2 regions of the Streptomyces sp. BPTC-684 genome follow, and region 1 is predicted to be linked to the other one. Evidence: riboswitches for the same ligand, from Rfam matches in the RefSeq annotation. Region 1 holds a riboswitch; the other holds the start of a gene.
The links. Region 1 has a riboswitch for cyclic di-AMP ahead of QIY60_RS16620 (transglycosylase family protein). Riboswitches for the same ligand answer to the same signal wherever they lie in the genome.
Positions count from the first base shown of each region.

Region 1 (5,143 bases):
TTGGCGACGCGGTCCGAGCGGGCCGGGGCGCCGGTCTTGATCTGGCCGCAGTTCACCGCGACGGCGAGGTCGGCGATGGTGACGTCCTCGGTCTCGCCGGAGCGGTGGGACATCATGCACTTGAAGCCGTTGCGCTGGGCCATCTCGACGGCGTCCAGGGTCTCGGTCAGCGAACCGATCTGGTTGACCTTGACGAGCAGGGCGTTGGCGGAGCCCTCCTCGATGCCGCGGGCCAGGCGCTCCGGGTTGGTGACGAAGAGGTCGTCGCCGACGATCTGGACCTTGCTGCCCAGCTTGTCGGTGATGACCTTCCAGCCGGCCCAGTCGTCCTCGTACAGCGGGTCCTCGATGGAGACCAGCGGGTACGCGGAGACGAGCTCCTCGTAGTACTCGGTCATCTCGGCGGCCGAGCGGGACTGGCCCTCGAACTCGTACTTGCCGTCCTTGTAGAACTCGGACGCGGCGACGTCGAGCGCGAGCGCGATGTCCTTGCCCGGGGCGTAGCCGGCCTCCTTGATGGCCTCAAGGATGAGGTCGAGGGCGGCGCGGTTGGACTCCAGGTTCGGGGCGAAGCCGCCCTCGTCGCCCAGGCCGGTGGACAGGCCCTTGCGCTTCAGGACGGCCTTGAGGGTGTGGTAGACCTCGGCACCCCAGCGCAGCGCCTCGGAGAAGGACTCCGCGCCGATCGGGGCGATCATGAACTCCTGGATGTCGACGTTGGAGTCGGCGTGCGACCCACCGTTGAGGATGTTCATCATCGGAACGGGCAGCAGGTGCGCGTTCGGGCCGCCCAGGTAGCGGAACAGCGGCAGGTCGCTGGCCTCGGAGGCGGCGTGGGCGACGGCGAGCGAGACGCCGAGGATGGCGTTGGCGCCGAGCGAGCCCTTGTTGTCCGTGGCGTCCAGGTCGAACATCGCCTGGTCGATCAGGCGCTGCTCGGTGGCGTCGTAGCCGACGAGCTCCGGGCCGATCTGCTCGATCACGGCGAGGACGGCCTTCTCGACGCCCTTGCCCTGGTAACGGCTGGGGTCGCCGTCGCGGAGCTCAATGGCCTCGAAGGCACCGGTGGAGGCACCCGAGGGGACGGCGGCACGGCCGGTGCTGCCGTCGTCGAGGCCGACCTCGACCTCGACCGTGGGGTTGCCTCGGGAGTCCAGGATTTCCCGGGCTACGACGACGTCGATGGACGGCACGAGCATCTCCTTCTGGGATGTGACGCGAATACGCCGGGCCGCGTGGTCCGGCACCCCTGAGCCTAACCGCCTCCGGGGCATCGGCCAGCCGACCGACCGGCTCGTGGGACGAAACGGGGGGCAAAATGTTCCCGAACAAAACAATCCCCCGTGCCGGGGGCGGGACGGGACGGGTTCAGCTTTCAGCTGAGTGGATCACCTGCGGCCCGGTGGGGGCTGGTCGCGCAGTTCCCCGCGCCCCTGATGCATAAGGGGCGCGGGGAACTGCGCGCTCAGCCAGCCACGGTCCGCAGACGAAAACCGGGCCGAAAAAGGTCGCGCCTAGCTCAGGTGGAGCTGCTGGTCCACGTAGATCAGGTTCGCGTCCTTCACCACGTCCTTGTTCAGCTCGAACAGCTTCTGCCAGCCGCCCTTCACGCCGTGCGCCGCCGCGATGGAGCCGAGCGTGTCGCCGGCCTTCACCTTGTACTCGCCGGTGCCGGTCTTGACCGGGGCCGGGCGGGACTCGCCGCGCGAGGCCGGCGCGGACTCGCGCTTCGGGGCCGGGGCGGCCTTGGGGGCGGCCTTGGGCGCGGCCTTCTTCGGGGTCGTGGAGGAGCCGGACGTGTCCACGTTCGGGGACGCGCCACCGGCCGTCAGGTTGCCCGCACCGGCGCAGGACCAGGCACCCGGCCCCTGCATCGCGAGCAGCTTCTCGGCGGTGGCGATCTGCTGGCCCTTGGTGGCCAGGTCGGCACGGGAGGCGTACTGCGTGCCGCCCGCCGCGGCCCAGGAGGACTGCGAGAACTGCAGGCCGCCGTAGTAGCCGTTGCCGGTGTTGATGGACCAGTTGCCGCCGGACTCGCACTGGGCGACCGCGTCCCAGGTGGAGACCGAGGCGGCGGAGGCGGAGCCCGCGGCCATCAGCGGGGCGGCGACGGCCGCACCGGTGACACCGGCGAGCGTGGCGACGCGGACGGCCTTGGACGGGCGACGGTGCTTGCCCTTGCCGGAAAGCAGCATGGAGTTCTCCTCACCGACGCCTGCGAGGTGAGCTGTCGGGTTCGGGCGAGTGAGTGGCCCGGCCGCGCCCCGAAAGGCGCGTCTTCACCCCAAGCCGGTCCCGCAAGCCGTCTCGTACGTCTCGCCGCATTGGCGTACGTCCCTCAACGGCCGGGCCCGGCGCTTACCTTGGGTCCCCCGCTCCTGCCTACGGCGCATCGAGCGTCGACTGTTCCCCGCGACCGGCGGCAGGATTCGGCGTTCCCGGTCGAAGGGGCCCGTGGTGACGAGCGCTCCGACCGTAAACACACCAACCCCTGATGTTCAAAGGGGCACATCGGGGAGAAATCGCCCCCGACGCCCCTTCCACAACACCCGTTTCCGCAGGTCGGGGGCTTATCGCCCGTACCGGACCGACGGGACGCGCCAGTTGACGGAAAGAGACCCATGTCTCACTTACGCAGAAGTGGACATAGGCCCCTGAACTACCCCTTGGCCGGGGCCGGGTTGTCCGTCTTTGTCGGGTTCTTTGTCGGGTCCAGATCAAGGCTCTGGCCGGGCAGGATGAGGTTCGGATCGGTGCCGATCGTCTTCTCGTTCGCCTTGTAGAGCGCGGACCAGCCGCCCTCGACCTTGTGCGAGCGCGAGATGTCCCACAGGTTGTCGCCGGGGCGGACGGTGTAGTCGCCGCCCTCGGTGAGCGCGTCACCCGCCTCACGTGAGTCGGCGTCACCTCGCGAGGCGTGCCGCCCCGATTCATGGGAGTTGTCCGTATTGCCCGGCTCGGTGGTCGCGGGGGTGCCGCTCTCGGCCGGGTCGGGCGTGCCGCGGTGCTTGCCGCCGGAGGCGGCGTCCGGGGAGCCGGTGGCCGGGCTGGAGGGCGTCGTGGACCCGGGCTTGCCGCTCGCGCCCGTGGACGGCGCGGACGGCGTCGTGGACGGCTTGGGAGCGGTGGAGGCCGAGCCGGACGGCTTCGCGGGCGCCGGAGCCGTCTTGGCGGGCGCGGACGGAGTCGCGGCGTCCGGGGTCGCCGCCCCCTCCTCCGAGGGGACGTACGGCGAGGGCGTGGCGCCCGGGTCGACGGACGGCGCACCGGCGCCCGAGGTGAGCCCGGAGACCGCCGAGCAGCTTGTGAAGGCCTTGGGGCCCTTCGCCGCGAGCACCTTCTCGCCGACGGCTATCTGCTGCGCGCGGCTGGCCAGGTCGGGCCGCTCGGCGTACGCCGTACCGCCGTAGGCCTGCCAGGTCTCCTGCGAGAGCTGGAGCCCGCCGTACAGGCCGTTGCCGAAGTCGGCGCTCCACGCGCCGCCGCTCTCGCACTCCGCGACGCGGTCCCACGTGGTCGCGGAGGCGGCGTTCGCACCGCTCGCCGCGAAGAGCGGAAGGGCGAGGGCCGAGCCGGTCACCCCCGCCGCGACGACGAGTGCGGGAGCCTGGCGGGGTCGGCGGTGCCGTCCGTTCCCGGAGCGCATGCTGTGGCCTTCCGTGTGACTACGTCTGTGACTGACGAGCCGGACGTTGAGCCCGGTTCCCGAGTCGAGGGGTGAACGTAGCCGTACTCGAACGCTTGTCACAAGTCGATGCACCCGCGATAACGCCAAAGTCACAGTTATGACGGATCGTCAGTTCTGGTGGGGTGTGAACTCGACCGGAAGCGTGCGCAGTCCGCGCATGATGAGCCCGCCGCGCCAGCGCAAATCGGCAGGATCCGCCCCGAGCCGCAGGTCAGGAAGGCGGCGCAACAGGGTGGCCAGCGCGGTCTTCGCCTCCAGGCGGGCGAGCGGTGCGCCCAGGCAGTAATGGATGCCGTGGCCGTAGCCGAGGTGCTGGTTGTCACGGCGGCCGAGGTCGAGCGCGTCGGGGTCGCGGAACCGCTCGGGGTCGCGGTCGGCGGAGGCGAGGACGACGAGCACCGGGTCGCCGGCGGCGATGTCCTGACCCCCGATCGTCAGCGGCCGGGTGGCGAACCGCCAGGTCGCGAGCTCCACGGGCCCGTCGTAGCGCAGCAGTTCCTCGACGCCGGTGTCCAGCAGGTCCAACTCCCCGGCCGCGAGCGAGGCCTGGAGCCGCTCGCGCTGGTCCGGGTTGCGCAGCAGCGCGTACACGCCGTTGCCGATGAGGTTCACGGTCGTCTCGAAACCGGCGAACAGGAGGATGAAGGCCATCGCGGCGGCCTCGTTCTCGGTGAGGTGCTCGCCGTGGTCGCTGGCGCGGATGAGGCCCGAGATGAGGTCGTCGCCGGGGTTCTCCCTCTTCCGGTGGATGAGTTCGAGCAGGTACCCGCGCATCTTCTTGACCGAGCGGGCCACGCCGCCGCGCGGGCCGCCGCCGTGCCGGATCATCATCCCGGCCCAGTCGCGGAAGTCGTCCTGGTCCTCGCGCGGCACGCCGAGCAGGTCGCAGATGGCGTAGATGGGCAGCGGGAAGGCGAACTCGTGGATGAGGTCGGCCGTCCCCTCCGCCGCGAACCGGTCGATGAGCTCGTCGGTCAACTCCTGTACCCGGGGCGCGAATTCGGCGACCGTACGGGGAGTGAACGCCTTCGACACCAGCCGCCGCAGCCGGGTGTGGTCCGGCGGGTCGATGTTGAGCAGATGCGTCATCAGATCGGCCTTGCGCTCGCCCGGAATGCCGGTCTTGCCCTTGGCGTGCGCGGGCTCGTCGTGGTGCGCGGGGTTCTTGGAGAGCCGCTGGTCGGCGAGCGCCTGCTTGGCGTCCGCGTACCGCGTCACGAGCCAAGCCTCGACCCCGCTGGGCAACTTGGTCCAGTGCACGGGCGAATGCTCCCGCAGCCACCCGTAGACGGGGTACGGGTCGGTGGCGAACTCCCAGGTGAACATCTCGGGGGTGGACGGGTTCCCGGGCGCGGGGTCCTGGCCGGGCGGGGTCGAGGGGCTCACCGCCGTCAGGCCCCTTCCGCCGTGCGGATCGCGTCCCGGTACGCGCGGGCCGCCGCGCGCAGCGCCGCC
Region 1 covers NZ_CP124863.1:3,739,622-3,744,764, reverse strand. The annotation lists gene eno (phosphopyruvate hydratase) at 1-1,199, opposite strand, end outside; gene QIY60_RS16620 (transglycosylase family protein) at 1,515-2,195, opposite strand; cyclic di-AMP (ydaO/yuaA leader) riboswitch at 2,198-2,400, opposite strand; gene QIY60_RS16615 (transglycosylase family protein) at 2,660-3,646, opposite strand; gene QIY60_RS16610 (cytochrome P450) at 3,797-5,014, opposite strand; gene QIY60_RS16605 (nucleoside triphosphate pyrophosphohydrolase) at 5,080-5,143, opposite strand, start outside.

Region 2 (5,143 bases), 1.1 Mb from region 1:
GAGCGGGCCCAGCTTCGTCATCGAGGACACCTTCGAGTACGTCCTGCCCGACAGCATCGACCGCTACCGGGGCCGCCTCACGGCCGCCGGGCTGCACTTCGACTCCACGGCCGCCGCGACCACCGCGCTCAGCGACAGCCTCCCGGCGGTGCGCAAATGGCTCGGCGGCAGCGGCCGGGCCCTGGAGTTCGCGGTCGTCCACCCCGGCGGGCCCCGGATCCTGGAGGACGCGGCCGCCGGGTTCGGCCTGGACGGCGACCGCGACCACGGCGATCTGCGGCACGCCTGGGCGAGCCTGGCCGCCAACGGGAACCTGGGCGGCTCCGCCGTCCTCGACGTGCTGGCCCGCACCTTCGCGCAGGCCCCCGGCGACCGGCAGTCGGGCCTGATCATCGGTTTCGGGCCGGGGTTCGTGCTGGCCGCCTCGCGGGGCCACTGGTCGGCGGGGGCGGAGGCCCCGCGCACGGGCTCCTCGTAAAGCGGTACGGAGCACCGCCCCGCATGCCGTACAGTTGTGTTTACCGACGCGGGGTGGAGCAGCTCGGTAGCTCGCTGGGCTCATAACCCAGAGGTCGCAGGTTCAAATCCTGTCCCCGCTACTGAAGCCCTGAGGCCCGGCACATGAGAATGTGCCGGGCCTCAGGCATTCCCGGGCCGCCCCGGCTATACCGCCAGTTCCGCCGCCAGGAAGCGCCGGTACGCGAAGCCCAGGTCCTCGTACAGGCGTATCGCCGCGTCATTGGCGCCGTCCACCATCAGGCCCGCCGTCCCGTGCGCGGCCAGCGCCTCGGCGAGCACCTTGGCGACGACCGTACGGGCCAGGCCCCGGCCCCGCGCCGACGGGTGCACGGCGACCCCCGCGAGCAGCCCGACCTCGGGGGACGACCAGGCGAGCGCGGCGACGGCGGTGAGGCGGCCCGCGTCGTCCCGGGTGCCCGCCCACCGCTCGACGCCCGGCGCGCCCGGCAGCGCGTACGAGCCGGGGAAGGCCTCGGCGAGCAGCGCGGTGATCTCCTCGGCGTCGTCGTCCGCCAGCCAGCACGCCTTGCCCTCGTCCGCCGCGCCCGCCTCGGTGGGCGACAGGGGGCGGGTACGGCCCATCCAGCCGAACGCGGCCACCGTGCGCAGCTCCGGCAGTGCCTCCACCAGCGCCCGCACGGTCGTCTCGTCGCCGAGCGGGCGGTAGGACGGGCCGGTCTCGGCGAGCACCGAGGCGACCAGCGGGGCCAGCGACCCGACGGGCCCCGAGACGGCCAGCCGGTCGTGGCGGGACAGATCGGGGGCGGCGACGGCGAAGGCGCGGCCGTCCTCGCTCGCCCAGGCGCGGGAGGGCCCGGTCAGGCCCTGGGCGGCCCACAGGAGCGGCGGGTCGGACGGCAGGGCGGCGGTCGAGCGAAGTTCGTGCATGGGCCACGAGCCTGCGGTCGGCCTTCGCGCGACGTCAAGTTCCGGCGTGCGGGTCGTGAAGCGCCCAGCGGCACCTCACCGGCCGAGAGATGTACGTCAAGTAGTCTCACGGATGCTATGCGTGACCACATGGCGGGGCTGCTGCGAGCGGCGAGGCGGCGGAAGGTGCCCGCCGTGCCGCTGTTCGTCGCCCTGTGCGCGCTGCTGATGTGTCTGTCCCTGCCGCTGTCGCTGCCCCTGTCGCCGGCCGCGCCCTGGGTGACCGCCCCCTCGTACACGAAGGGCGGCGTCCCCTCCGTCCACGGCGCCCCGGCGGCCCGACGCCATGCCCGGGGGACCTGTGTACGGGGCCGGGCCGGGCCCCGCAGGTGCCGGGCGCGGCTGATCGCGACGGGCGCGGAGCGCCACTGAGGCCGCACCCGGTTGGCCGAGGTGAGGTCGCCGCTGGCGGAGAGGCCCGGCACCCTGGGTGGGGCGCGGAACGCCGCTGCCCTGCGGACGGGCTGGAGGCCACGGGTGCGGCAGCGATCGGACGGCGGCGGCCGGGACGGCTCCCGGCGCCTCGCCCTGGTGCGCGTGCTGCCCGCGCTGCTCCTGGTCGTCGGGGTCGTCCTCGACGTGGCGACGCCGCCCGATCTGACCGCCGCCGCCCTCTTCGCGGCCGCGCCCCTGATCGCGGCCCCCTTCTTCGGACCGGTCGGCACCGCCGTCGCGGGTGCGTCGGCGGTCGGGGCGGTGCTGGTCACGGAGTATCTGCACGACATCCCCAGCACCGGCGAGGCGGTCAGCGAGCTGTTCACCGTCACCACCGTCGGCGCGCTCGCCCTCTTCATCAACCGCATGCTGCGGCGCAGCGGTGAGCGGCTCGCCTCGGCCCGGGTCATCGCGGAGACCGCCCAGCGCGCCGTGCTGCCGACGCCCGCCGAGCGCATCGGGGGCCTCCAGGTGGCCGCGCGGTACGAGGCGGCCCAGGCCGACGCGTTCATCGGCGGGGACCTCTTCGCCGTCCAGGACACGCCGTACGGGGTGCGCCTGGTCGTCGGGGACGTGCGCGGCAAGGGGCTTGAGGCGGTGGAGGCGGTGGCCGTGGTCATCGGGGCGTTCCGGGAGGCGGCCGAGCAGGAGGCGACCCTGGAGGCCGTGGCCGGGCGCCTGGAGCGCGCGCTGACCCGGGAGGGCACCCGGCGCGACGGCCTGGACGCCGTCGAGGGGTTCACCACGGCCGTGCTCGCCGAGATCCCGCGCGGCGCCGGGCCCGTACGACTGGTGAACCGGGGTCACCCCGAGCCGCTGCTGCTCCACGCCGACGGGGCCCTGGACGCGCTCACCCCGTCCGACCCTGCGCTGCCGCTGGGGATGGCGGAGCTGGGGGTGTGGCCGGACCGGGCGGAGGCGTACCCCTTCCCGGCCGGGGCGACGCTGCTCTTCTACACCGACGGCCTCTCCGAGGCGCGCTCGGTGGAGCCGCCGGGAGTCTTCTACGACCCGCACGAGCGGCTGCGCGGCCGGATCTTCCCGGGCCCCGACCGGGTCCTGGACGCGTTGGTCGACGACGTGCGCAGACATACGGGCGGGGGCGCCAGCGACGACATGGCGCTGCTCGCGGTGGGGCGGCCCGGGGTGCGGCAGCCGGAGCGGCGGCGGACGATGCCGGTGGTGCCGTGACCGTACGTAGTCGAACGGCATCCCTGTGCATAACAATTGACACACCGTCAACTCTTGCCCCCGACGATCAGGGGGAACCGCTTGGAATCCGGTCCCCCTGTCTATTAACGTTCGATAACGCAGCGCGGTCGTCCCAGCCGTCGCAGAGGCGGCACCGTGCGCACGCGCCGAATCCCGAAAGGGAACCGGGGAACCACCAACTTGGGGTGAATCGGGCACCTTTGCACCTTCGAAGAGGTGCCCGTAGGAGACCTTCCTGCTCCGAACCCGTCAGCTAACCCGGTAGGCGAGAAGGAAGGAAAGGAGTGCGCCTCCGTGGCGTCCAACGAGCCTGCCCTCGGCACCCCGCCGGTTTCCCCCGTCTCCCTGTACGGGACCGCGCCCAGTGACACCGAGGTGTGGGAGGAGTGGAACCCCACCGAGGAATCGGTCGCCACCCGCGGCCGGCACCGGGTCGTCAAGCAGCGCGGCGGGCTCGCCCGCAGCTCCACCGTCCTCGGCGTCGGCGTCATCGCGGCCGTCGGCGCGGGCGGCATGGCCAGCGCGCAGAGCAAGCCGCCGGTCTCCATATCCCTGCCCGACTCGGTCGCGGACAACCTGCCCGACGTCAAGTCCCTGCCGGGCGTGGGCACGCTGATATCCGACATCGCGGGCGACGACGAGAAGCCCGACACCTCCCCGGCCGCCCAGGCCGACAAGGCCGTCGCGAGCGCCCCCCTCACCATGGCGGGCGTCTCCCGGGCCGACGCGGAGCAGGGCGCCACCGGCGCCGGCGAGGCCCTGCGCGCCCGCATCCTCCAGCAGGCCGAGCAGCAGCAGAACGACGCCGAGGCCGAGGCGAAGGCGACCGCCGAGAAGGCCGCGGCCGTGAAGGCGGCGTCCGAGGCGAAGGCCGCGCAGAGCGCCGCCGAGCAGAAGGCGGCGGCCGAGAAGAAGGCCGCCGAGGAGGCCGCCGCCAAGAAGGCGGAGGAGGAGCGGCTCGCCGAGCTCGCCAAGAGCTTCTCGCTCCCGGTCGCCTCGTACACGATCACCTCGACGTTCGGCGAGGCCGGCTCGATGTGGTCCTCCGGCCACCACACCGGACTCGACTTCGCCGCCCCCACCGGCACCCCGCTCAAGGCGATCCACGGCGGCACGGTCAAGTCGGCGGGCTGGTCCGGTTCGTACGGCTACCGCACGGTCATCGAGCTGGAGGACGGCTCGGAGCTCTGGTACTGCCACCAGTCCTCGATCGCGGTCAGCGCGGGCCAGAAGGTGACGACCGGCGAGACGATCGGCCGCGTCGGCGCCACCGGCAACGTGACGGGCCCGCACCTGCACCTGGAGGTGCACACCCCGGGCGGCACGGGCATCGACCCGATGGCGTGGCTGCAGTCGAAGGGCCTGAACCCGTAGGACGTGCGCGTGTGGGGCGGGGGCGCCTCGGGCAGGGGCTCCTCGGGCGGGGGCGCGGAATAGCCGTGCCCCGCCCGCCCGTTCACTCCCCATGACCTCTCTGCGCCCCCTAGGCTCCTCCGACCTCTCCGTCTTCCCGCTCGCCCTCGGCGGCAACGTCTTCGGCTGGACCGCCGACGAGGCCGCGTCGTTCGCGGTGCTCGACGCGTACTCCGCCGCGGGCGGCAACTTCGTGGACACCGCCGACACGTACTCGTCGTGGATCCCCGGCAACAAGGGCGGCGAGTCCGAGGAGATCATCGGCAAGTGGCTGGCCGCGCGCGGCAACCGCGCGGACGTCGTCGTCGCCACGAAGGTCGGCGGGCACCCGGAGTTCAAGGGGCTCGCGGCTCCCACCATCAAGGCCGCCGCCGAGGCGTCGCTGCGCCGGCTCGGCACGGACTACATCGACCTGTACTACACGCACTTCGACGACGAGTCCGTCCCGGTCGAGGAGATCGTCACCGCCCTCGACCAGCTGGTGCGGGAGGGCAAGGTACGTGCCGTCGCCGCCTCCAACATCTCCCCGGAGCGGCTCCAGGACTCGCTGGACTTCTCCGACCGCGAGGGCCTGGCCAAGTACGTCGCCCTCCAGCCGCACTACAACCTGGTCTCGCGCGGCACCTACGAGGGCGCC
Region 2 covers NZ_CP124863.1:2,669,502-2,674,644, reverse strand. The annotation lists gene QIY60_RS11895 (PhlD) at 1-478, shown strand, start outside; tRNA gene QIY60_RS11890 (tRNA-Met) at 526-599, shown strand; gene QIY60_RS11885 (GNAT family N-acetyltransferase) at 664-1,407, opposite strand; gene QIY60_RS11880 (hypothetical protein) at 1,525-1,818, shown strand; gene QIY60_RS11875 (PP2C family protein-serine/threonine phosphatase) at 1,924-3,072, shown strand; cyclic di-AMP (ydaO/yuaA leader) riboswitch at 3,228-3,376, shown strand; gene QIY60_RS11870 (M23 family metallopeptidase) at 3,439-4,467, shown strand; gene QIY60_RS11865 (aldo/keto reductase) at 4,559-5,143, shown strand, end outside.
Region 2: linked by a shared signal. The riboswitch ahead of QIY60_RS11870 (M23 family metallopeptidase) and the one ahead of QIY60_RS16620 (transglycosylase family protein) in region 1 are both predicted to bind cyclic di-AMP.